DNA from 3 places in the Enterobacter mori genome. Region 1 is predicted to be linked to each of the others. Evidence: predicted binding sites of a transcription regulator. Region 1 holds the regulator's gene; each other region holds the start of a gene.

Region 1 (8,260 bases):
CCGCAGAGCGCGCCTCGCTGAAACGCAACCCGTTCCATCCGTTTGTGACGTTTGACACCGCAGCACTAAGCGGTCTGGCGCTGGGCCAAACGGTGCTGTCCAAAGCCTGCATCACGGCAGGGATTGAGTTTGACGGCACGCAGGCGCACTCGGCGCTCTACGATACGGAGCGCACGGCAGAACTGTTTTGTGAAATTGTTAACCGCTGGAAACGTCTGGGCGGCTGGCCGCTGCCGATGGGCGATGAGGCCGATATTCAATCATAGGTCGGGTAAGCGCAGCGCCACCCGACAAAAAAAAAGCGACCTCGACAGGTCGCTTTTTGTCTTTAGGCAGAAAACTTACTCTGCGTCTGGTTCTTCGGTTTTGTATTTCGCCGCCGTCTCTTTGATCAGCTGCTGCAGTTCGCCACGCTGATACATTTCGATCAGGATGTCGCAACCGCCCACCAGCTCACCGTCAACCCACAGCTGCGGGAAAGTCGGCCAGTTTGCGTATTTTGGCAGCTCAGCGCGGATGTCCGGGTTCTGCAGGATATCAACGTAAGCAAAACGCTCACCACAGGCAGATAACGCCTGAACCGCTTGTGCGGAGAAACCGCAGCTTGGCAGCTTCGGAGAACCTTTCATGTACAGGAGAATCGGGTTTTCAGCGATTTGTTGCTGAATTTTTTCAATAGTGGTGCTCATGTCTTGCTTCCTTTAACTTCTGTTACGGCATTCGTCTGACATTGTAGCGGTTCAGACAGACATCGGAAAATAACATTTTTGTCACGTCTTACTATTTTAACGGTTAACGCTAAAAGATGCATTGCAAATGACGCTTATCCCTGTTTGCAGTACGGTTTTGCTTAGGGAGTGAACAATAGTGCGACAGAACGATGAATTTTTTTGCACTTGCTAACGAAACATGATTTTAGAATGAAAAATGCTATTAACTTCTCGGGTTTTTATGGATTAGAATCGACAGGCTTTGTAAATCATACGCGGGTATTATTGATGGCCTGCATTAATCAGGGGACTGCCCAGTGGCGCGGATAAATAAAATCTCGATCACGCTCTGTGCTTTACTGTTTACATCACTCACTTTCACGCCAGCGGCGAACGCCTCTGAACAGGCGCGGCATTCTGCTGTACAAAAAACGCATCTGGTTAAGTCCACAGAACGTAAGAAAAAAACCACCAGCAAGACCGTAAAGAAAAAAACACCCACAACGACCAAAAAGACCGCCTCCAGCAAGACGAAAACAGCCCCAGCCCACACCGCACATTCTACCCGACGTAAAGCCTCGCAAACGGCCGCCAGCCTCGTAACAGAAAAATGCACTACGCGTAAAGGTCACAAAGCGAAGTGCACGAAAGTCACGAAATTAGCCGAAGTGCATAAAGTCCGTATGCAGAAAGCGCAAAAAACGGCGATGAATAAATTAATGGGGCAAATTGGTAAACCCTATCACTGGGGTGGCACTTCTCCGCGAACGGGTTTCGATTGCAGTGGCCTGGTCTATTACGCTTATAAAGACCTGGTGAAATTCCGTATTCCGCGTACCGCAAATGAAATGTACCACCTGCGCGACGCCGCACCGGTCAATCGTGGTGAACTGGAGAACGGTGACCTCGTGTTCTTCCGTACCCAGGGACGCGGCACGGCTGACCATGTCGGGGTCTATGTCGGTAACGGAAAATTCATTCAGTCACCGCGCAGCGGCCAGGACATCCAGATTACCTCTCTCAGTGAAGACTACTGGGTGCGCCATTACGTTGGCGCGCGCCGTGTGATGACGCCAAAAACCATTCGCTAACCCCTGCCCTGCCGCACGCGTGGCAGGGTAAGTTCCTCTTTTGCATACCCTTTCAATTTGCTATCCTTTCCCTGTTGTCTGTAGGGTTATTGGCAACATACAAATAAAATAAGGAGAGAAGCAATGTCGTTCGAATTACCTGCACTACCGTATGCAAAAGACGCCCTGGCGCCACACATTTCTGCGGAAACGCTGGAGTACCATTACGGCAAACATCATCAAACCTATGTCACCAATCTGAACAACCTGATCAAAGGTACCGATTTCGAAGGCAAAACGCTGGAAGAGATCGTCCGTAGCTCAGAAGGTGGCGTGTTCAACAACGCGGCTCAAGTGTGGAACCACACCTTCTACTGGCACTGCCTGGCGCCAAATGCCGGTGGTGAACCTACCGGTGAACTGGCGACCGCCATTAACGCCGCTTTTGGCAGCTTCGCGGACTTCAAAGCGAAGTTTACCGATGCGGCCATCAAAAACTTCGGTTCCGGCTGGACGTGGCTGGTAAAAGAAGCGGATGGAAAACTGGCTATCGTTTCCACCTCTAATGCGGGCACCCCGCTGACCACCAGCGCTAAACCGCTGATGACCGTGGACGTATGGGAACACGCTTACTACATTGATTACCGTAACGCGCGTCCTAACTATCTGGAGCACTTCTGGGCACTGGCTAACTGGGACTTTGTGGCGAAGAACTTCGCCGCGTAAGAGAACGCAGAAGGGTTCACCCTTCTGCGCTTTTGCTTATTCCGCCGCGCAGGCGGCTTCTGGCTGTTTACGACCGGACATCAGCACTAACAGCAGGCCGAGAGCGGCAATAATTGCCCCCATTACCGGCACAAAACTGTATCCCAGACCACCGGAAATCACCGCCCCGCCCGCTGCCGCCCCCAGCGCGTTACCCAGGTTAAACGCACCGATATTCACGGAAGAAGAGAGACCTGGCGCTTCATGGGCGACACGCATCACCCTCATCTGAAGCGGGGGTACCACGGCAAAGGTGGCAGCGCCCCACACGACCATCGCGATCGCAGCACCCCATTCGTTGCGTGCCAGCCACGGGATCGCAATCATGATGACAATCAGCAGGGTTAAAAAGCCTTTCAACGTACCGCTCACCGAACGATCGGCCAGTTTCCCGCCCAGATAGTTTCCGATAGAGAACCCCACGCCAATCAGCACCAGCATCGCGGTAATAAAGATCGGCGTCGCGTGGGTGATATCGTGCAGCACCGGTGAGATATAGGTGTAGAGGGTAAACATCGCACCGGCCCCCAGCACCGTGGTCAGCAGCGCGGAAAGCACCTGAGGACGCATCAGCACCGACAGCTCTTTACGTACGTCAGGACGTTCACCGGCGCTCCCTTTCGGTAAGGAGAAGAACAGCGCCACCATCGCCACCACGCCCAGCCCTGCTGTCGCCAGGAAAGACATTCGCCAGCCAATCACTTCACCCAGCCAGGTGGCCGCAGGCACACCGCCTATGTTGGCGATAGTCAGCCCCATAAACATGGTCGCCACCGCGCTGGCCTGCTTGTGCTTCGGAACCACACTTGCCGCAACAACCGAGCCCAGACCGAAAAATGCGCCGTGGTTCAGGCTGGTCAGAATACGCGACAGCATCAAAGTGGTGTAATCCGGCGCAATTGCGGAGAGCACGTTGCCCAGCGTAAAGATCGCCATCAGAAATATCAGCGCATTGCGACGCGCGCGGTGCGACAGCAGCAGCGTCATCAGTGGGGCCCCGACCATCACGCCGATGGCATAGGCGCTGATTAACATCCCGGCCGCAGGAATAGAGACGTCCACGCCCCGTGCGATAACAGGCAGTAACCCCATCGGGGAGAATTCAGTAGTGCCAATCCCAAAGGCGCCAATCGCCAGGGCCAGCAGAGGAAAATTGATTTTCATGAGTCAACTCCGGATGCCGTGTCATCACGCGACACAGAACTAAGAAGTCAAAAGCATGACATCAATCACAAAATTTGAGAAGTTAACATTTTGGCAAAAGATTTTTGCCAGAGAGGTAACAATCGGAAGAAAATGAGGAGGGAGAGGACTCTCCCCCCGCGTAAATCAGTGCAGCGCAGCCGTCAAACCACCGGCAACAATCAATGCCAGCACGATAAAGGTGGTCACCAGCGAAAACTTCAGATCGGAACTCATCAATTTTTCTCCTTTTAATCACCCCACGAAAAGTGAGTTTGCTCATTTTTACATAGTTTACGTCAAAAATCTTCCTGGATTTAAACTGATATCCACTTTAGCTCTTCCCCTTTTCATCAAGATAGGACAAAATTCCACGCTAAATTTATTAGCGTACCGGCCATTGATCCCCTCCTGACGTCCTGTGTCGTTTTCCCGGCGTGTCGCAACTCAAGATTGCGTAATAAGGGTGAGAGAAGGCAAACGTTTACCTTCAAGTTTTTCAGGAGTTTAGGATATGGTCTGGAGTGACATTGAATGGCAACAATAAAAGACGTAGCAAAACGCGCAAACGTTTCCACTACAACCGTATCACATGTAATTAACAAAACCCGCTTCGTCGCGGAAGAGACGCGCAACGCCGTCTGGGCGGCGATCAAGGAGTTACATTACTCCCCAAGTGCGGTTGCGCGCAGCCTGAAGGTGAATCACACCAAGTCGATTGGCTTGCTGGCAACCAGCAGTGAAGCGGCCTATTTTGCCGAGATCATCGAAGCGGTTGAGAAAAACTGCTTCCAGAAAGGCTATACCCTGATTCTGGGCAACGCGTGGAACAGCATCGAGAAGCAGCGCGCCTACCTGTCGATGATGGCGCAAAAGCGCGTCGATGGCCTGCTGGTAATGTGTTCCGAGTACCCGGAATCCGTGCTGTCCATGCTGGAAGAGTATCGCCACATTCCGATGGTGGTCATGGACTGGGGTGAAGCGCGCGCCGACTTCACCGATTCCGTTATCGATAATGCCTTTGAAGGCGGCTATATGGCCGGTCGTTATCTGATCGAACGCGGTCACCGCGAGATTGGCGTGATCCCGGGTCCGCTGGAACGCAACACCGGTGCGGGCCGTCTGGCCGGGTTTATGAAGGCAATGGAAGAGGCGCTGATCACCGTGCCGGAAAACTGGATTGTTCAGGGCGACTTTGAGCCGGAATCGGGTTACCGTGCAATGCAACAGATTGTCTCCCAACCGCATCGCCCGACGGCTGTTTTCTGTGGCGGCGATATTATGGCGATGGGCGCGCTCTGCGCCGCCGACGAGCTGGGCCTGCGGGTGCCGCAGGATATTTCCGTGATCGGGTATGACAACGTGCGTAACGCGCGCTTCTTCACCCCGGCGCTGACCACCATTCACCAGCCAAAAGACTCGCTGGGCGAAACGGCTTTCAACATGCTGATGGACAGGATCGTCAACAAGCGTGAAGAATCCCAGTCGATTGAAGTTCACCCGCGCCTCATCGAGCGCCGCTCCGTGGCGGACGGTCCGTTCCGCGACTATCGCCGTTAATCGCATTCCGGGGGCCAGTTATGCTGGCTCCCGTAGCCACTCCCGATTCAAGGTTTCACTGTCTCCCAGATAATCCAGCAGCCAGGCCATCGCAGGCGATACGTCGTTTTGCTGCCAGGTCAGACAGCAGGCCGCATCCGGGAACGGATTTTCCAGCGTCAGCGCTTTCCACTCCCCGGTATCGATGCGCGGTCGCGCGAAGTGAACGGGCACCATCGCCACGCACAGCCCCGCAGAAAGACAGGTTGCCGACGATTCCCAGTCAGGAGCCACCACGCGACGCTGGTTGTCCAGGAGCCAGGTGATGCGCTTGGGCAGCGAGCGCGAGGTATCTTCCAGCACCAGCGACGGCCAGTTGCGCAGCGTGTCATCGCTGAGAGGGCCTTCCATTGCCGCCAGCGGATGATCGCTGGCGACAACGCAGGTCCAGCTCAGCATCCCCATATCGCGAAACGCATAGCGTCCCCCGACGGGGATCGCCTGCGTTGCCCCAATCGCCATCTCCACCCTGCCATCCGCCAGCGCATCCCAGACGCCGTTGAACACCTCCTGGGAGACACGTAGTTCGACATCAGAAAAATGACGATAGAAATCCACGATCATTTGCCGGGTCCGTTCCGGCTTGACGATATTGTCCACCGCGATGGAGAGATGGCCTCGCCAGCCGTTAGCGATCTGCTGACACTGCTCGCGGGTGATCTGCATTTTTTTGATGACAGAACGCCCTTCCTTTAAAAACCACGCGCCTGCGGGCGTTAATTCCACGTCGCGATGACGCCGCTCGAACAGCGGAACCGCCAGCCACTCTTCCAGCTGACGCACGGTGTAACTGATGGCCGAGGGTACGCGGTGTAACTCCTGCGCGGCACCGGTGAAACTGCCGTTACGGGCAACAGCATCGACAACTTCAAGAGAATAATCTGACCACATGTTCTGCCTGCAAAAAATTTGAATGCACTCAGCAAATATTAGCGTTTCACAAGCCGCTTTGCACTCCCTACACTCTGCGCCAACGTACACCTGCCTCCTCAGGAGAATAAAATAATGCAACCCAGGAAAGGATTTTTGGTCTGGCTCGGCGGCTTAAGCGTGCTGGGCTTTTTAGCGACCGACATGTATCTGCCGGCATTTGCCGCGATGCAGGAAGATCTGCAAACCCCCGCAGCCGCTATCAGCGCCAGCCTGAGCCTGTTCCTCGCCGGTTTTGCCTTCGCGCAACTGCTCTGGGGACCACTCTCCGACCGCTTTGGTCGTAAACCGGTGCTGCTGCTGGGTCTGGCTATTTTTGCCGTGGGCTGTCTGGGCATGCTGTGGGTACGCGATGCCACCTGGCTGCTGGTACTGCGATTCATTCAGGCCGTTGGCGTCTGTGCTGCAGCGGTGACCTGGCAGGCGCTGGTGACCGATTATTACCCGGCATCACGCACTAACCGAATTTTCGCCACCATTATGCCGCTGGTCGGTCTCTCGCCTGCCCTTGCACCTTTGCTCGGAAGCTGGATCCTGGCCCATTTCGACTGGCAGGCGATTTTCGCTACGCTCTTTGCCATCACGCTGGTATTGATGCTGCCTGCGTTTTTCCTCAAGCCTGCGCATAAAAAAGAGACGCATCCTGACGCGAAGCCGATTACCTTTGCCTCGCTGCTGCGTTCAAAAGCGTATCGCGGTAACGTCCTGATTTACGCGGCCTGTTCCGCCAGTTTCTTCGCGTGGCTGACTGGCTCGCCGTTCATTCTGCACGATATGGGATACAGCCCGGCGGCAATCGGCCTGAGTTATGTTCCACAGACCATTGCTTTCCTGGTCGGCGGCTACGGCTGTCGCGCAGCGCTGCAGAAGTGGGAAGGCCAGCAGATGCTGCCCTGGCTACTGGTGTTGTTCGCGTTAAGCGTTTTCGGCACCTGGGCCGTCGGGTTTATTCCGGGTACGGGCCTGACAGAAATTTTGATTCCGTTCTGCGTCATGGCCGTCGCTAACGGTGCTATTTACCCAATCGTAGTCGCGCAGGCGTTACGTCCGTTCCCACAGGCGACGGGACGCGCCGCCGCGCTGCAGAACACGTTACAGCTGGGTCTGTGCTTCCTGGCAAGTCTGGTGGTCTCTGCGTTGATTTCCACGCCGCTCCTGACGACCACCAGTGTGATGCTGGTGACCGTTGCGCTGGCTGCCTTTGGCTACCGTATGCAGCTTTCCGCACAGCGCGAGCAGAATGCGCGTCAGCAGGTAGAAACGTCGCACGCATAATCGCGCCAGAAATTATGTTAAGACACAGTGATTAGGTTGCTAAGAATTTTCTATTGAATCACCAAATTTTGAGGCCTATACTAAATTTGGTTCGATGAAATACGATAAATATTAAGTGTTAACGGGAGCCGGAGTGCTCCCGTTTTACCATGGAAGGCTTTTCGGCAAGGGTTATCTCCCTTCCTCTGTTCTACGTCGGATATTAGCCTCGCGGGCATTTACCGTGAGACTTCTCACAAACCCAAAAAAGCGTCTACGCTGTTTTAAGGTTCTGATCACAGCAAGGTGATGGAGAAGCTATGAGTTCATCGTGTATAGAAGAAGTCAGCGTTCCGGACGATAACTGGTCCCGGATCGTCAGTGAACTGTTGGGACGTGCGGGCATCACGATTAATGGGTCCTCCCCCGCCGATCCGCAGGTCAAACATCCCGATTTTTTTAAACGCGTCTTGCAAGAGGGATCGTTAGGTCTCGGCGAAAGCTATATGGACGGCTGGTGGGAGTGTGAACGGCTGGACATGTTTTTCTCCAGCGTATTACGCGCCGGTCTTGAAAATCAGCTCCCCCGCCACTTCAAAGACACGCTGCGTATCGCCTCCGCCCGCCTGTTCAATCTGCAGAGTAAAAAGCGGGCATGGATCGTCGGTAAAGAGCACTACGATCTTGGTAATGACCTGTTCAGCCGTATGCTGGATCCCTTAATGCAATATTCCTGCGGCTACTGGAAAA
Region 2 (8,260 bases), 1.8 Mb from region 1:
GCAGGCCCGCGTATTCACCCTGCGCGCCGGAGTTCGGCTGCATGCAGAGCGCGTCGTAACCGGTCAGCTTCACCAGCCAGTCGGAAAGCTGGTTGATCATCATGTGATAACCTTCCGCCTGTTCTGGCGGGCAGAACGGGTGCAGCTCGGAGAACTCAGGCCAGGTAATCGGGATCATCTCTGCCGCGGCGTTCAGCTTCATGGTGCAGGAGCCCAGCGGGATCATCGCCTGGTTCAGCGCCAAATCCTTGCGCTCCAGAGAGTGCATATAGCGCATCATCTCGGTTTCGCTGTGGTAGCGATTAAAGACCGGGTGCGTCAGGATCGCATCGTTACGCAGCATGCTTTCCTGAATGGAGCGGCTGTCGAGCGCGACCTCTTTGTCGAGCGTATCAACGTCCAGACCGTGCGCGTCGCCCAGCAACACGCTGAACAGGTTCAGGATATCGTCACGGGTGGTGCTTTCATCCAGCGTAATGCCGACGGCGTTATGAATGTCGCTGCGCAGGTTGATTTCTGCTGCATCCGCACGCGCCAGCACGGCCGCTTTGTCCGCCACGTCCACGCACAGGGTGTCGAAGTAGTGCGCGTGGCGCAGCTTGAGGCCTTTCTGCTGCAGACCGCAGGCCAGAATATCGGCCAGTCGGTGAATGCGGCTGGCAATACGCTTCAGGCCAGCTGGTCCGTGGAACACGGCGTACAGGCTGGCGATGTTTGCCAGCAGAACCTGCGAGGTACAGATGTTGGAGTTCGCTTTCTCGCGGCGGATGTGCTGCTCGCGAGTCTGCATCGCCATGCGCAGCGCGGTGTTACCGGCAGCATCTTTTGAGACGCCGATAATACGGCCTGGCATGGAACGTTTGAATTCATCTTTCGCGCCGAAGAACGCTGCGTGCGGGCCGCCGTAGCCCATCGGCACGCCGAAGCGTTGCGCAGAGCCGAACACGATATCCGCGCCCTGTTTGCCCGGCGCCGTCAGCAGCACCAGCGCCATAAAATCGGCGGCAACGCTAACGATCACCTTGCGGGACTTCAGCTCGGCAATCAGCGCGCCGTAGTCGTGTACTTCGCCGGTGGTGCCTACCTGCTGCAGCAGCACGCCAAAGACGTCCTGATGATCCAGCACTTTGTCTGCGTCATCGACGATCACGTCAAAGCCGAAGGTTTCCGCACGGGTGCGCACCACATCCAGCGTCTGCGGATGCACGTCCGCCGCCACGAAGAAGCGGTTGGCATTTTTCAGCTTGCTCACGCGCTTCGCCATCGCCATCGCTTCGGCGGCGGCGGTCGCTTCATCCAGCAGCGAAGCGGAGGCGATGTCCATCCCGGTCAGATCCAGCGTCACCTGCTGGAAGTTCAGCAGCGCTTCCAGACGGCCCTGAGACACTTCTGGCTGATACGGAGTGTAAGCGGTGTACCAGCCCGGGTTTTCCAGCATATTGCGCAGGATAACCGGCGGCAACTGCACGTTGGTGTAGCCCATGCCAATGTAAGACTTATAGCGCTTGTTGAGGCCTGCGATAGCCTTCAGCTCCGCCAGCGCGGCGAATTCCGTGGTGGCTTCCCCCACCTGAGGCGGCGTGGCAAGCTGGATGTCTTTTGGCACAATCTGGCCGATCAGTGCGTTTAATGAATCCGCGCCAACTGTCTTCAGCATCTCCTGCTGTTGCTGAGCATCCGGCCCAATGTGACGTTCAATGAAGGCGCCACGGTTTTCAAGCTGGCTTAAAGTCTGTGTCATGAGCGATGGTTCCTGAAACGTGCAGTGAATCGTAGTTATCTGTAACGCTGTTGCCCGGTGGCGCTAACGCTTACCGGGCCTACGTTGACCTGTAGGCCGGATAAGCGCAGCGCCATCCGGCACAACGTTATTCGTCTTCCAGTAGTGCTTCGTATGCGGTCGCATCCAGCAGCGCGGCAACCTGCGCTTCATCGCTGGCTTTGATCTTGAAGATCCAGCCGCCTTCATACGGCTCGCTGTTCACCAGCTCTGGCGAATCGCTCAGCGCGTCGTTGACGGCAACGATTTCGCCGCTCACAGGGGCGTAAATATCAGAAGCCGCTTTTACGGACTCCGCCACGGCACAGTCGTCGCCCGCGCTAACGGTCGTGCCCACGTCAGGCAGGTCAACAAACACCATGTCGCCCAGCAGCTCTTGCGCGTGCTCGGTGATCCCTACGGTGTAAGTGCCGTCCGCCTCTTTGCGCAGCCACTCGTGTTCTTTGCTGTATTTCAGTTCTGCTGGCACATTGCTCATTGAAGTTCTCCTGATAAAAATGATTAGGCGACCGGCTTACCGGCGCGAACAAAAATCGGTTTGGTCACGTTGACCGGCATTTCGCGGTTGCGGATTTGCACCACCGCCGTTTCGCCAATGCCCGCCGGCACGCGTGCCAGTGCAATACTGTAGCCCAGCGTCGGGGAGAAGGACCCGCTGGTGATCACGCCTTCGCGATGATTGCCGTCGGCATCGGTGAAGCGTACCGGCAGTTCGCCGCGCAGCACGCCTTTTTCCGTCATCACCAGGCCAACCAGCTGCTCAGTGCCCTTCTCGCGCTGCATTTCCAGCGCCTCACGGCCAATAAAGTCGCGATCAGCCGGTTCCCATGCGATGGTCCAGCCCATGTTGGCGGCCAACGGAGAGACGCTTTCGTCCATCTCCTGACCGTAGAGGTTCATCCCCGCTTCAAGACGCAGCGTATCGCGCGCACCCAGACCCGCAGGCTTCACGCCCGCTTCCACCAGCGCACGCCAGAAATCAGCGGCCTTCTCGTTTGGCATCGCAATTTCGTAGCCTGCTTCACCGGTGTAGCCGGTGGTGGCGATAAACAGATCGCCCGCCTGCACGCCGAAGAACGGTTTCATGCCTTCGGTTGCTTTGCGCTGCTCGTCGGTAAACAGAGACGCGGCTTTCGCCTGCGCGTTCGGCCCCTGCACGGCGATCAGCGACAGATCGTCACGGACGGTGATGTCGATGGCATAAGGTTCGGCGTGTTGGGTGATCCAGGAGAGGTCTTTTTCGCGGGTGGCGGAGTTTACAACGAGGCGGAAGAAATCTTCAGTGAAGTAATAGACGATAAGGTCATCAATCACGCCGCCCGAGGCATTCAGCATGCCGGTATAGAGCGCTTTGCCCGGCGTCTTCAGTTTAGCGACGTCGTTTGCCAGCAGATAACGCAAGAACTCCCGGGTGCGGCTACCGCGCAGATCGACAATCGTCATGTGGGACACGTCGAACATACCGGCATCGGTGCGCACCGCGTGGTGCTCATCAATCTGCGAGCCGTAGTGCAGCGGCATCATCCAGCCATGGAAGTCCACCATGCGGGCGCCGCATAACACGTGTTGTTCGTACAAAGGAGTCTGTTGAGCCATCTTGTCCTCGTTGAAAAATTCACCGTGAAACCCGGTATCGGCCTCGTTCCCGAATGCCGACGCAAACGTTCTCTTTTACCTGAACTTACCACCGAAACCGGCGGTTAACCATAAGGTAAAACGGGTCATCACATTAGCTTATGACCAAAAAACGCTGGAAAGCCTACAGAGTTATTCACTGGAAAAATGCGATTAACCCCGCACAAAATTAACAATGATCTAACAGGATTTAGCACATGGTGATATTTCGTGCGGAAAAACGGGCCGATTTTCCGCATCGGGAAAAACACGACATTAGTTAATCTAATGCGAAAAATGACGTGGAATTAGATTATTTCAAACGAGGGAATTTCCCCGGCGCAGAAGCCGGGAAAATAAAGTGTGACGGGGATCTAAGTTAGCGCAGCCAGTCAGGGAGGTCGTTAAGACCCATCGCCTGGCGGAGAAGTTGAGGTTTGACGCCAGGAAGCGTATCGGCCAGTTTAAGACCGATATCGCGCAGCAGTTTTTTCGCCGGATTTGCCCCGGCAAACAGCTCGCGGAAGCCCTGCATCCCCGCCAGCATCATCGCCGCACTGTGCTTGCGGCTGCGCTCATAGCGACGCAGGTAGAGATGCTGACCGATATCTTTCCCTTCGCGATGCAGACGACGCAACTCCTCAACCAGCTCCGCCGCGTCCATAAAGCCAAGGTTGACGCCCTGCCCGGCCAGCGGATGAATGGTATGGGCCGCATCGCCCACCAGCGCCAGACGGTGCGCCGCAAACTGACGCGCGTAACGGCCGGTTAACGGGAACACCTGACGCTCGCTTTCAAGGGTGCACAAGCCAAGGCGGTTATCAAACGCCATGCACAGCGCCTGGTTAAAGGCATCCGGCGTCGCCTCCTGCATCAGCTGCGCTTTTTCCGGTACCAGAGACCAGACAATCGAGCACAGGTGCGGATCGGCAAGCGGCAGGAACGCCAGAATGCCGTCGTTGTGGAAAATCTGCCGCGCCACGCCGCCGTGCGGCTCTTCGGTACGGATCGTTGCCACCATCGCATGATGGCGGTAATCCCAGAAGGTCAGCGGGATATCGGCTTTATTCCGCAGCCAGGAGTTGGCACCATCGGCACCGACCACCAGACGCGCGGTCAGCATATCGCCGCTTTGCAGGGTGATAAACGCCTCGTTTTCCCCCCATGCCACCTGCTGGATCTGCGCAGGTGCAACCAGCGTCACGTCGCTGCACTGCTGTGCTTTCTGCCACAGCGCGTGGTGGATCACCGCATTTTCGATGATGTGACCAAGATGGCTATAGCCCATGCTTTCATCATCAAAGGCTATATGACCAAAGCTGTCTTTATCCCACACTTCCATGCCGTGATAGCAACTGGCGCGCTGCGCCACAATATCTGCCCAGACGCCAAGGTGCGTCAGCAATTTCTCGCTGGCGGCATTGATCGCCGAGACGCGGAGTTCCGGCGGAGCATCCTGCGCGACGGGCTGCGGCGCGTTTTGCTCCAGCACGGCCACGCGAAGGCCGCTGCCCTGTAAACCGCAGGCCAGCGCCAGCCCGACCATACCGCCGCCAACAATGGCGACATCAACATTTTGCACGATGATAACTCCTTAACGCGCGACCCAACCCAGGGTCCGCTGCGCCAGCACGTCGCGTGCCGGAATGAACAGTTCCATCGCCATCAGCCCGAGGTTGCGACCCGCAACCAGCGGCGCCCAGCGATTGGCGAACAGGTGTACTAAACCATCGGTAACGCCGATTGTCGCCTCTTTATCGGCCTGGCGTCGCTTCTGGTAATGGCTTAGCACCGAATAAGCGCCACAATCTTTTTGCTCACCCCATGCCAGCGCCAGCGACTCGGCCAGGCTCATCACATCCCGCAGCCCAAGGTTAAACCCTTGTCCGGCAATCGGATGTAATGTCTGCGCGGCGTTGCCGACCAGCGCCACGCGGTGAGAAACGGACTGCGATGCGGTGGTTAACGACAGCGGATAGACCGCACGTTTCCCCGCATGGGTAATACGCCCGAGTCGCCAGCCAAAGGCTTTCTGCAGCTCGGTACAAAAACGTTCGTCTGACCAGGCCTTCACCTCTTCGGCTTTATCCTGCGGGTGGCACCAGACCAGCGAACAGCGCCCGTCCGACATCGGCAGCATTGCCAGCGGGCCGTGCTGCGTGAAGCGCTCAAACGCCCGGCCGTTGTGTTCTGCTGCGGTCGCGACGTTCGCAATGACCGCGACCTGCCCGTAAGGCTGCTGCCGCCACTCCACGCCGCACTGCGTGCCGAGCGCCGAACGCGAGCCGTCCGCCGCCACCAGAAGCTGACCGTCGAGAACGGTGCCATTATCGAGCGCTACGCTCACCGCGTCTTCGCTGCGGCTAAAAGTGGCGACGCGCGCCGGACAGTGTAGCGTGACGCCCGGCGCATCCTGCAACAGACGGAACAGGCGCAGGCCGACGTCGTGGAGCTCAACGACCTGACCCAGCGCGTCGATACGGTAGTCATGGGCATCCAGCGTCACAAACCCGGCATGGCCGCGATCGCTCACGTGCACGGTGTTAATTGCCGTGGCGCAATCGGCGATCGCCTGCCAGATGCCAATGCGGGATAGCTGCTGGCAGGTACCCTGCGCCAGGGCAATGGCGCGGGAATCAAAACCGGGGTGGTTCGTCGCCTGCGGCGCAACGGCTTCCACGAGATGGACCGGGAGCTGGCCTTTCGTCAGATGCGAAATGGCTAACGCCAGCGTGGCGCCGGTCATCCCGCCGCCCACGATGATCACGCTCATGCGCGTGCCGCTGCCATCAGCGCCTCAATATCATCGGCGCTCTTCACGACGGTTGCGGTCAGGTTTTCATTGCCGTTCTCGGTGATCACGATGTCGTCTTCGATACGAATGCCGATCCCGCGGTATTGTTCCGGCACGTCGGCGTCCGGCGCGATGTACAGCCCCGGCTCAACGGTTAACACCATGCCCGGCTCCAGCACGCGCGAACGGTCCGTGCCGTACGCGCCAACATCGTGTACATCCAGCCCCAGCCAGTGGCTCAGCCCATGCATGAAATACGGTCGATGCGCATTTTCAGCAATCAGGGTGTCGACATCCCCTTTCAGGATCCCGAGCCTGACCAGACCGGTAATCATGATGCGCACCACTTCACCGGTCACTTCCTGCATGGAGGTTCCGGGGCGATACAGCCTGAGCGCTGTTTCAAGCGACTCCAGGACGATGTCATAAATGGCGCGCTGGGCCGGTGAGAATTTACCGTTCACCGGGAAGGTACGGGTGATGTCCCCCGCGTAGCCCTGATATTCGCAACCCGCGTCAATCAGCACCAGATCGCCGTCGCGCAGCGCGCTTTCATTTTCGGTGTAGTGCAGAATGCAGCCGTTTTCCCCTCCGCCAACAATGGTGTTGTAGGAAGGATAACGCGCGCCGTGGCGGTTAAATTCGTGATGAATTTCGCCCTCAAGCTGGTATTCGAACATGCCGGGACGGCACTTTTCCATGGCGCGAGTGTGGGCCAGGGCGCTGATTTCGCCCGCGCGACGCAGTACGTTGAGCTCTTCCTCAGACTTAAACAGGCGCATCTCATGCACGACCGGGCGCCAGTCCGTAAGCGTGGCGGGGGCAGACAGGTTCTGGCGCGAACCTTTACGCAGCTTATCCAGCGCGGTGAAGACAATCTCATCCGCATACGCATATTCGCCCTGCGCGTGGTAGAGCACGTCGAGGCCATTCAGCAGTTGATAGAGCTGCTGGTTGATTTCGCTAAACGCGAGCGCGCGGTCAACGCCCAGCGTCGCCGGGGCGGCCTCTTGCCCTAAGCGGCGACCAAACCAGATTTCGGCGGTCAGATCGCGCACGCGATTGAAAATCACGCTGTGGTTGTGGGTGTCATTGCTCTTGATCAGCACCAGTACCGCTTCCGGTTCGTTAAACCCGGTGAAGTACCAGAAATCGCTGTTCTGGCGATAGGGGTATTCGCTGTCGGCACTGCGCGTCACTTCGGGCGCGGCAAAAATCAGGGCAGCGCTTCCCGGCTGCATGCTGGCTAACAGCGCCTGACGACGGCGCAAATACTCTTGATTCGAGATAACCATGACACCCTCCTGTGCGTTATTTTTCTTAATGTAAGGTTGGCTTGCGGACTTCCGGCGCGGTCGGCTGTGAACGCGTAAAGGTGTCGTGGCACAGCAGCGCCGCCACGCGCACGTACTCGATGATCTCTTCGAGAGACATTTCCAGCTCTTCCTGGTCTTCGTCCTCATCGTAGCCGAGCTGTGCAATATTACGCAGATCGTCGATCGCTTCACCCGCTTCGCCGGTCACTTTATCGAGCTTCGGCTGAGACACGCCCAGGCCCAGCAGATAATGGTTTACCCAACCCGCGAGCGCATCAGCGCGATCGAAGACGCTGACGTCGTCCCCTTCAGGCAGATAAAGCTGAAAAAGGAAGCCATCGTCTTCCAGCGAATCGCTGGTCGTCGCGTGCATTTTACGCAGCGCTTCTGCCAGTTCGTGACCAAACGCCAGCCCTTCGTTCGTGAGGTCGTGGATCAGCGGCTGCCAGGAGCTGTCGCTGTTTCCGCCGCACAGCATGCCACTGATCAGACCGTGCATTTCGGCAGGGGTTAAACCCACTCCCTGCTGGTTCAGTAACTGGTTTAAATCCTTGTAACCAGGCATTTCGTTCTGTATAGACATGCGCATTCGTCATCATTGGGGGGATATTCATGATATGCTACCACTTTGGACCCTGGTGATACCAGAAAAGGGCTTGTATCTTCACATCAGGGTAGCTATAGTGTCGCCCCTTCGCAGCCCCCGGGGCAGTAAGCGAAGGTAGCGCAGTCAATCAGCAGGAAGGTGGCATGTCT
Region 3 (8,260 bases), 1.5 Mb from region 1:
GCGGTCGCGGCAACCCAGCAAGGGGTGTTCAGCTTCCTCACCAAACCGGTGGACAAAGACGCGCTCTATAAAGCCATCGACAGCGCGCTGGAGCATGCAGCGCCTTCTGGTGATGATGCCTGGCGGGAGTCCATCGTGACGCGAAGCCCTGTCATGCTGCGTCTGCTTGAGCAGGCGCGAATGGTGGCGCAATCTGACGTCAGCGTTTTGATCAACGGCCAGAGCGGTACCGGGAAAGAGATCCTGGCGCAGGCGATCCACAACGCCAGCCCGCGCAGTAAAAATGCGTTTATCGCCATTAACTGCGGTGCGCTTCCGGAGCAACTGCTCGAATCCGAGCTCTTTGGTCACGCTCGGGGCGCCTTCACCGGCGCGGTGAGCAGCCGGGAAGGGCTGTTCCAGGCGGCGGAAGGCGGCACGCTGTTCCTCGACGAGATTGGCGATATGCCTGCGCCGTTGCAGGTGAAACTGCTCCGCGTGTTGCAGGAGAGAAAGGTACGTCCGCTCGGCAGCAACCGCGATATCGACATTAACGTGCGTATTATTTCAGCCACCCACCGGGATCTGCCAAAAGTGATGGCGCGCAACGAGTTTCGTGAAGATCTCTACTACCGCCTGAACGTGGTGAACCTGAAAATTCCTGCGTTGGCCGAGCGTGCGGAAGATATTCCACTGCTAGCAAACCATCTGCTGCGCCAGTCCGCGGATCGCCATAAACCCTTCGTGCGCGCGTTTTCCACTGATGCAATGAAAAGGCTAATGACCGCCGGGTGGCCTGGCAACGTGCGCCAGCTGGTCAACGTGATTGAGCAGTGCGTGGCGCTGACGTCGTCGCCCGTTATCAGCGACGCGCTGGTGGAGCAGGCGCTGGAAGGGGAAAACACGGCGTTGCCGACCTTTGCCGAAGCGCGTAACCAGTTCGAACTGAACTATCTGCGCAAACTGCTGCAGATTACTAAGGGTAACGTGACCCACGCGGCGCGCATGGCCGGACGCAACCGCACCGAGTTCTACAAGCTGCTGTCGCGCCACGAGCTGGAAGCAAACGATTTTAAAGAGTAATGCCGTATGGTACTGTGAGCAATCGATTACGAGGCAGCTTACAGGCAAGAGTTTAAGGACCCACCATGAAAAAGATTGATGCGATTATTAAACCTTTCAAACTGGATGATGTACGTGAAGCGCTGGCGGAAGTCGGCATCACCGGGATGACAGTAACGGAAGTGAAGGGTTTTGGTCGTCAGAAGGGCCACACCGAGCTTTACCGTGGCGCGGAGTACATGGTCGACTTTCTGCCGAAAGTGAAAATTGAAATCGTGGTCAGCGACGATATCGTGGATACCTGCGTAGATACCATCATCCGTACCGCGCAGACGGGCAAAATTGGCGACGGGAAAATCTTCGTCTTTGACGTGGCGCGCGTGATCCGTATCCGTACCGGCGAAGAAGACGACGCCGCGATTTAACATTGCCAACGGTTTTGTAGGCCGGGTAAGGCGCAGCCGCCACCCGGCGAAAAAAAGCCCCTCAAACGAGGGGCTTTTTCATTACAGCACCTTATGCGGCCCGAAACATTCGTAATGAATGTTGTCTTTGTTCACGCCCAGCTCCACCAGCTGCTTCGCGGCATACTGCATAAACGCCACCGGCCCGCAGACGTAGAACTGCATGTCCGGCGTGCTAAACGCCCCTTCATGCTGGCTCAAATTCATCAGACCCTCGCTGTCGAAGCGTGCGGCTGCGCGGTCTGCGTCAGTCGGCAGACGATACCAGGTGTGCGCGGTGAAACGCGGCAGGGGCGCCCCGAGCGTTTTCACTTCCTCCGCAAAGGCGTGCACGTCGCCGTTTTCTGCGGCGTGGAACCAGTTAACCTGCGCGCCATGGTTTGCTTTTGCCAGCGTATCGAGCATCGCCAGCATTGGCGTTTGGCCCACACCCGCAGAGATCAGCGTCACTGGCGTATTGCCGTCAACGGCCATAAAGAAATCGCCCGCCGGCGCGGCCAGATGAACCACATCGCCTACGCTGGCTTCGTTGTGCAGCCAGGTTGAGACCTGACCGCCATCTTCGCGTTTCACCGCAATGCGATAGCCTTTACCGTTTGGTTTGCGGGTGAGGGAATACTGGCGAATTTCCTGATGCGGGAAACCTTCAGGCTTCAGCCACACGCCCAGATACTGGCCCGGTTGATAGTCGGCCACGGGGTTACCGTCCACCGGCTCAAATTCAAAGCTGGTAATCAGCGCGCTGCGCGGTGTTTTCTCAACGATGCGGAACGCGCGCGTGCCTTCCCAGCCGCCATTTTTGCAGGCGTTTTCGCTGTAGATTTGCGCTTCACGGTTGATGAATACGTTCGCCAGCACGCCGTAGGCTTTACCCCACGCGTCCAGTACTTCCTGGCCCGGGCTGAACATTTCGTCCAGCGTGGCCAGCAGGTGGCCGCCAACGATATTGTACTGCTCTGGCTGGATCTGGAAGCTGGTATGTTTCTGCGCAATCTTTTCTACCGCAGGCAACAACGCTGGCAGGTTTTCAATGTTGCTGGCGTACGCCGCGATGGCGTTAAACAACGCTTCACGCTGGTCGCCGTTGCGCTGGTTGCTCATGTTGAAAATTTCTTTGAGCTCCGGGTTGTGCGAGAACATGCGATCGTAGAAATGCGCGGTGAGTTTAGGGCCGGTTTCGACCAGCAGGGGAATGGTGGATTTAACGGTAGCGATGGTTTGAGCGTCGAGCATGAGCGCGTCCTTCTGATGTCACATTTAATGATGTATTTTAAATGCATCTTATAAAAAATAACCCTGCGTTGTAAATGGTTCTTTGCAAGATGAAAAATATGCATCACAAACCTGAAAAGAAATCCGCTGAAAATGATGAGAGCTTTATTCCTCAAACCCTTGCGTGGCGTGGAGGGAAACGTTTGCGTAAAATCGTTTGTCAAGACCTGTTATCGCAGAACTATTCAGTTATACTGTTGCCCGTCGTCCAACAGGACTGCCTTTTCAGGCCAAAATTTACTTGTTAGCTGAGTCAGGAGATGCGGATGTTAAAGCGTGAAATGAACATTGCCGATTATGATGCCGAACTGTGGCAGGCTATGGAGCAGGAAAAAGTACGTCAGGAAGAGCACATCGAACTGATCGCCTCCGAAAACTACACCAGCCCGCGCGTGATGCAGGCGCAGGGTTCTCAGCTGACCAACAAATACGCTGAAGGTTATCCGGGCAAGCGCTACTACGGCGGTTGCGAGTACGTTGATATCGTTGAGCAACTGGCGATTGACCGTGCGAAAGAACTCTTTGGCGCAGACTACGCGAACGTACAGCCGCACTCTGGCTCTCAGGCTAACTTCGCGGTCTACACCGCGCTGCTGCAGCCGGGCGATACCGTTCTGGGTATGAACCTGGCGCAGGGCGGCCACCTGACTCACGGCTCCCCGGTTAACTTCTCCGGCAAACTGTACAACATCATCCCTTACGGTATTGATGAGTCCGGTAAAATTGACTACGAAGACATGGCGAAGCAGGCCAAAGAGCACAAACCGAAGATGATCATCGGTGGCTTCTCTGCTTACTCCGGTATCGTTGACTGGGCAAAAATGCGCGAAATCGCAGACAGCATCGGTGCTTACCTGTTCGTTGATATGGCGCACGTTGCGGGTCTGATCGCGGCAGGCGTTTACCCGAACCCGGTTCCACACGCTCACGTTGTGACCACCACCACCCACAAAACCCTTGCGGGTCCACGCGGTGGCCTGATCCTGGCGAAGGGCGGTGACGAAGATCTGTATAAGAAACTGAACTCTGCCGTGTTCCCAAGCGCGCAGGGCGGCCCGCTGATGCACGTTATCGCGGCAAAAGCGGTAGCGCTGAAAGAAGCGATGGAGCCAGAGTTCAAAGTTTATCAGCAGCAGGTTGCTAAGAACGCCAAAGCGATGGTGGAAGTGTTCCTGAGACGTGGCTACAAAGTGGTGTCTGGCGGTACTGAGAACCACCTGTTCCTGCTGGATCTGGTTGATAAGAATCTGACCGGTAAAGAAGCGGACGCAGCCCTGGGCCGCGCCAACATCACCGTGAACAAAAATAGCGTGCCAAACGATCCGAAGAGCCCGTTCGTGACCTCCGGGATCCGTATCGGTTCTCCGGCCGTGACTCGCCGCGGCTTCAAAGAAGCGGAAGTGAAAGAGTTGGCTGGCTGGATGTGTGACGTTCTGGACAACATCAATGACGAAGCGGTTATCGAGCGCGTCAAAGGTAAAGTTCTGGATATCTGCGCACGCTTCCCGGTATATGCATAATTCCACTGCTTTGCAGAAATAAAAAAGGCCGCGTTTGCGGCCTTTTTTTTATGGGCTAACGTCGGTCAAGAGATATGGCACCCGGCCCCACAATCGCCAGCAAAATAAACGCGCCAGCAATACTCACATTCTTATAGAAGTTAATCATGTTCGGCACAACCGCATCACCGGTCATATCCCAGTAATGGTGGCCTATCACCGCCGTTCCCAGCGTATAAAAGACAAAGAGCACCGCGATGGGGCGGGTGAAAAAGCCCAGCACGATCAGAATTGCCGCGGGAACCTCCATCACCACCGCAATAATCGCGGCCAGCATGGGCATGGGGGCGCCGAGGGACGTCATATACTGAACGGTGCCGCTAAACCCCGTGAGTTTGGGATAACCAAAAATAATAAACAGGACAACGATAGCAATACGGGCAATCAAAAGCAGGAAAGAACGTGAGGAGCCGAAATCGAAATAACGTAAGCTGTTCATGGCAAACGACCTCTTCAGGCGATGTTCTTTAAACGTAATACAATTTTGCCGCTCTCGCCATACGCCGACCGGCTGTCCATGATGTTAATTTATCGTTAATTTATAGCGCGCTAACGACTTGCTAAAGTGCAGGATAAACGCCAGACTATCGCCTCCATTTCGGGAGGGATTCATGGTCTTGCATTCCACGCGCTGGCTGGCGCTCAGCTACTTCACCTACTTCTTTAGCTACGGTATTTTTCTGCCTTTCTGGAGCGTCTGGCTCAAGGGAATTGGTCTCACGCCTGAGACCATCGGCGTTCTGCTTGGCGCAGGACTGGTGGCGCGTTTCCTTGGCAGTCTGCTGATTGCGCCGCGCGTCAGCGATCCCTCCTTACTGATCAAGGCCGTGCGCATACTTGCGCTGCTCACTCTGGTCTTTGTTGCCTGCTTCTGGGTGAGCCAGCAGTTTGCCTGGCTGATGGTGGTGATGGTTGGCTTCAACCTGTTCTTCTCACCGCTGGTGCCGCTGACGGATGCCCTGGCGAACACCTGGCAAAAGCAGATCACCATGGACTATGGCCGCGTGCGTCTGTGGGGATCGATTGCGTTCGTGATCGGCTCGGCGCTGGTGGGTAAGCTGGTCAGCCTGTACGACTATCACGCCATCCTTGCGTTACTGAGCGTGGGTATTGCCTCCATGCTGCTGGGGATGCTGCTGCGTCCGTCGGTAATGCCGCAGGGTGAAAGCCGTCACCAGGAGAGCGCAGGCTGGCCAGCCTGGCGGAGCCTGGTGGCACAAAGCTGGCGTTTTCTGGCATGCGTCTGTCTGCTTCAGGGGGCGCATGCGGCGTACTATGGGTTCAGCGCCATCTACTGGCAGGGGGCGGGCTACTCTGCTTCTGCGGTAGGCTACCTGTGGTCGCTCGGCGTAGTGGCGGAAGTGATCATCTTTGCGCTCAGTAAAAAGCTGTTCCGTCGCTTCGGCGCGCGAGACCTCCTGCTGCTCTCTGCCGTGTGCGGCGTGGCACGATGGGGAATTATGGGTTGGACGACCGAACTGCCGTGGCTGATTGTGGCGCAGATTCTGCACTGCGGTACCTTTACCGTGTGCCACCTGGCGGCGATGCGCTACATCTCTGCGCGTGAGGGTGGGGATGTGATTCGGCTGCAGGCGGTCTACTCTGCGGTGGCAATGGGCGGCAGTATAGCCGTGATGACGGTCTTTGCAGGCTTCCTGTATCAGCACCTGGGGCACGGCGTATTCTGGGTGATGGCGCTCGTTGCGCTACCCGCAATGATCGTTCGCCCCAACGTGACGGCACGCGCGTAACTAGGATTCCAGCATCGCGCGAATATGTTCTTGCTGCTGCGCGTTCAATGTCTCAACGGCATGGATCAGCGGCGGCGAGAACAACGGCAGGGCGGTTGGGTAAGGGGTGATCACCAGCGCCGCTTCACGGGGAGCACCTTCTTTCTGAAACGCGTGCAGGGTCAGATAACGAATATTGAGCGGCAACAGCGTCAGCTCGCGCAGCTGCTGCTCAATCAACGCTTCACATGCTTTATCTTCCCCGGTCAGCAGTACAACTTGTTTTTCATGCAGGTCGGTCTCCTGCATCAGCCAGGCACCAAAAATCACCGCCACCAGGCTCATCTCTTCATCGGAAAAACGCAGCTCGAACTCCGCTTCCAGCTCAAACAGCGCCTCTTTGGTGGTGCGTAGCAGCCGGGGATAGAGACGATGGATCTCTTCCGGCAGGCTGTTATCGATGCCGATTTCAAACAGTGAGCGATCTAACGCCTGAGCAAGATGGATATAAAGCTGATCGGTCAGCCCCTGTTCATCGCTAAAATTCATCCCGGTTTGGGCCCGAAAGCGCGCGATCATCCGCACTATGGTACGACGCAGGCGTTGATCCTGCTGATGTCTGTCCAGAACCGGATCGGGGGTGCGCAGCATCATAAACAGCAGCGCGAGGAACAGCTGTTCATCGCTGTGCGTTCCCTGCGGAACGCGCCGTTTCCAGTGGCGCACGATTTCCTGCGCCGTGAAATATTCCCCTCTCGATTGCGTCCAGCTGCGCTGAACGTGGGAAAACTGTGGCGTATTGCCCAGATGATGCTGGATAAGACAGTATTGCAAAAACAGCTGTAAAAACTGTACGTCGCGGCAGTCAAACGGACGCTGAAGCTTTCGCGAACAGAAGTTGATCAATGCTCGCAGGTTGGTGTCGTCATAGAGTGGTCGGGCGATGCCCTGCTGTTTAAGTGCGGTTTTAAGCGCGGGAGTAAACTGGTGCGAGACGAACTGCGGGCAAAGCCGGAGCGCCCTGCGCAGCCAGTGCAGCAGGCATAAACGCTGATTCAGGACAGAACCTTCAATTCGGTAGCAGCCGTCGAGGTGCGTGACAATATCAAGCCGATGATAGCGCTGGATTTCATCGCGCGTCTCGGCTATATCTTGCCGTGCCATTGCGTCGTCCACGCCATTGGCAGCGATTATGCTCTGTGCGGTGACGGCAGCATCGGGCAGGTAAAGCATTAAAAGCACCTGGCAGCGGCGCTGCGAACTGGAAAGCACAGATGGAATTTCAAGCGTCGTCATCATCTGTCGGGTATCCAGTGTGAATGTTTGATAAGAATAGCTAAAGGATGGATGCTGAAAAGCGCACCGGCAGGCCTTTCACTCAGGATTGCTGGGGAACATCACAGAATTTTTGACGTGAGGAATTGATGCAAATAGTTAAACAAAGCGCGGTGGCGTTATTTTTGGCGGTTATCACCTTTACCGCCAGCGCACATCCTCACAGTTTTATCAGTCTGAAAACCGAGCTTGTGACGGACGGCACGCAGCTTAGCGGCCTGAAAATGCGCTGGACGATGGATGAAATCACCTCGGCGGATCTGCTCTATGATGCGGGAAACGCAAAGCCCGGCGATGAGATCTGGAAAAAGCTGGCGGCAGAAGTGATGGCCAACGTGCTCGGTCAGCACTACTTCACCGAGTTCTGGCATAACGGGCAGAAGGTAAAATTCCTTAACCGTCCCACGGAGTATGGTATGACGCGCGACGGTCACCAGGCGGTGCTGACGTTTATCCTCCCGCTGGCGCACCCCCAGCCGCTGGCGGGGCAGAAATACACCTTTTCCACCTTTGACCCAACTTACTATGTTGATATGAGCTATGCCGAGGACAGCGACGTAACGTTACCGGCTGCCCTGCAAAAAACCTGCAAGCTTACCGTCCACACGCCAAAGCCCAGCGAAGAGACGCTGAACTTTGCGGTCTCTCTCGACAAAGAAGATGCGCCACCGGAGGACATGGAGTTGGGTAAACAGTTTGCGCAGGAGGTGACGTTACAATGTCAGTGATCTCCTCTTCGCACCAAAAACCGCGTCGCTGGCTTCATCTCTGGCCGCTGGCGCTCTTTCTCCTGCTCGCCGTTTGCGGTTCGCTCTGGCTGTGGCAGGCCTGGCCGCAGGTGATGATGAAAAGCATTATC

Evidence for each region. Region 1 encodes PurR, which represses purine synthesis genes. Its sites were predicted from a motif close to CANGCAAACGTTTGCNTG; they were not measured.
Region 2: gcvT (glycine cleavage system aminomethyltransferase GcvT) is a predicted target of PurR. The motif match lies at 3,435-3,452, and genes of this name have one in related genera.
Region 3: glyA (serine hydroxymethyltransferase) is a predicted target of PurR. The motif match lies at 2,910-2,927, and genes of this name have one in related genera.

What each region holds. Positions count from the first base shown of each region.
Region 1 covers NZ_CP104285.1:1,985,785-1,994,044, reverse strand. Annotated here, with positions in the region: gene rnt (ribonuclease T) at 1-266, shown strand, start outside; gene grxD (monothiol glutaredoxin 4) at 342-689, opposite strand; gene N2K86_RS09515 (C40 family peptidase) at 1,028-1,801, shown strand; gene sodB (superoxide dismutase [Fe]) at 1,925-2,506, shown strand; gene N2K86_RS09505 (MFS transporter) at 2,543-3,709, opposite strand; gene cydH (cytochrome bd-I oxidase subunit CydH) at 3,875-3,964, opposite strand; gene purR (HTH-type transcriptional repressor PurR) at 4,262-5,287, shown strand; gene punR (DNA-binding transcriptional activator PunR) at 5,306-6,217, opposite strand; gene punC (purine nucleoside transporter PunC) at 6,332-7,531, shown strand; gene cfa (cyclopropane fatty acyl phospholipid synthase) at 7,831-8,260, shown strand, end outside.
Region 2 covers NZ_CP104285.1:3,814,179-3,822,438, forward strand. Annotated here, with positions in the region: gene gcvP (aminomethyl-transferring glycine dehydrogenase) at 1-1,741, opposite strand, end outside; gene gcvH (glycine cleavage system protein GcvH) at 1,869-2,258, opposite strand; gene gcvT (glycine cleavage system aminomethyltransferase GcvT) at 2,282-3,376, opposite strand; gene ubiI (FAD-dependent 2-octaprenylphenol hydroxylase) at 3,774-4,976, opposite strand; gene ubiH (2-octaprenyl-6-methoxyphenyl hydroxylase) at 4,989-6,167, opposite strand; gene pepP (Xaa-Pro aminopeptidase) at 6,164-7,477, opposite strand; gene N2K86_RS17995 (YecA/YgfB family protein) at 7,509-8,087, opposite strand; gene zapA (cell division protein ZapA) at 8,255-8,260, shown strand, end outside.
Region 3 covers NZ_CP104285.1:3,456,748-3,465,007, reverse strand. Annotated here, with positions in the region: gene glrR (two-component system response regulator GlrR) at 1-1,062, shown strand, start outside; gene glnB (nitrogen regulatory protein P-II) at 1,128-1,466, shown strand; gene hmpA (NO-inducible flavohemoprotein) at 1,548-2,738, opposite strand; gene glyA (serine hydroxymethyltransferase) at 3,044-4,297, shown strand; gene N2K86_RS16260 (DoxX family protein) at 4,353-4,775, opposite strand; gene N2K86_RS16255 (3-phenylpropionate MFS transporter) at 4,948-6,087, shown strand; gene csiE (stationary phase inducible protein CsiE) at 6,088-7,365, opposite strand; gene N2K86_RS16245 (DUF1007 family protein) at 7,491-8,129, shown strand; gene N2K86_RS16240 (nickel/cobalt transporter) at 8,120-8,260, shown strand, end outside.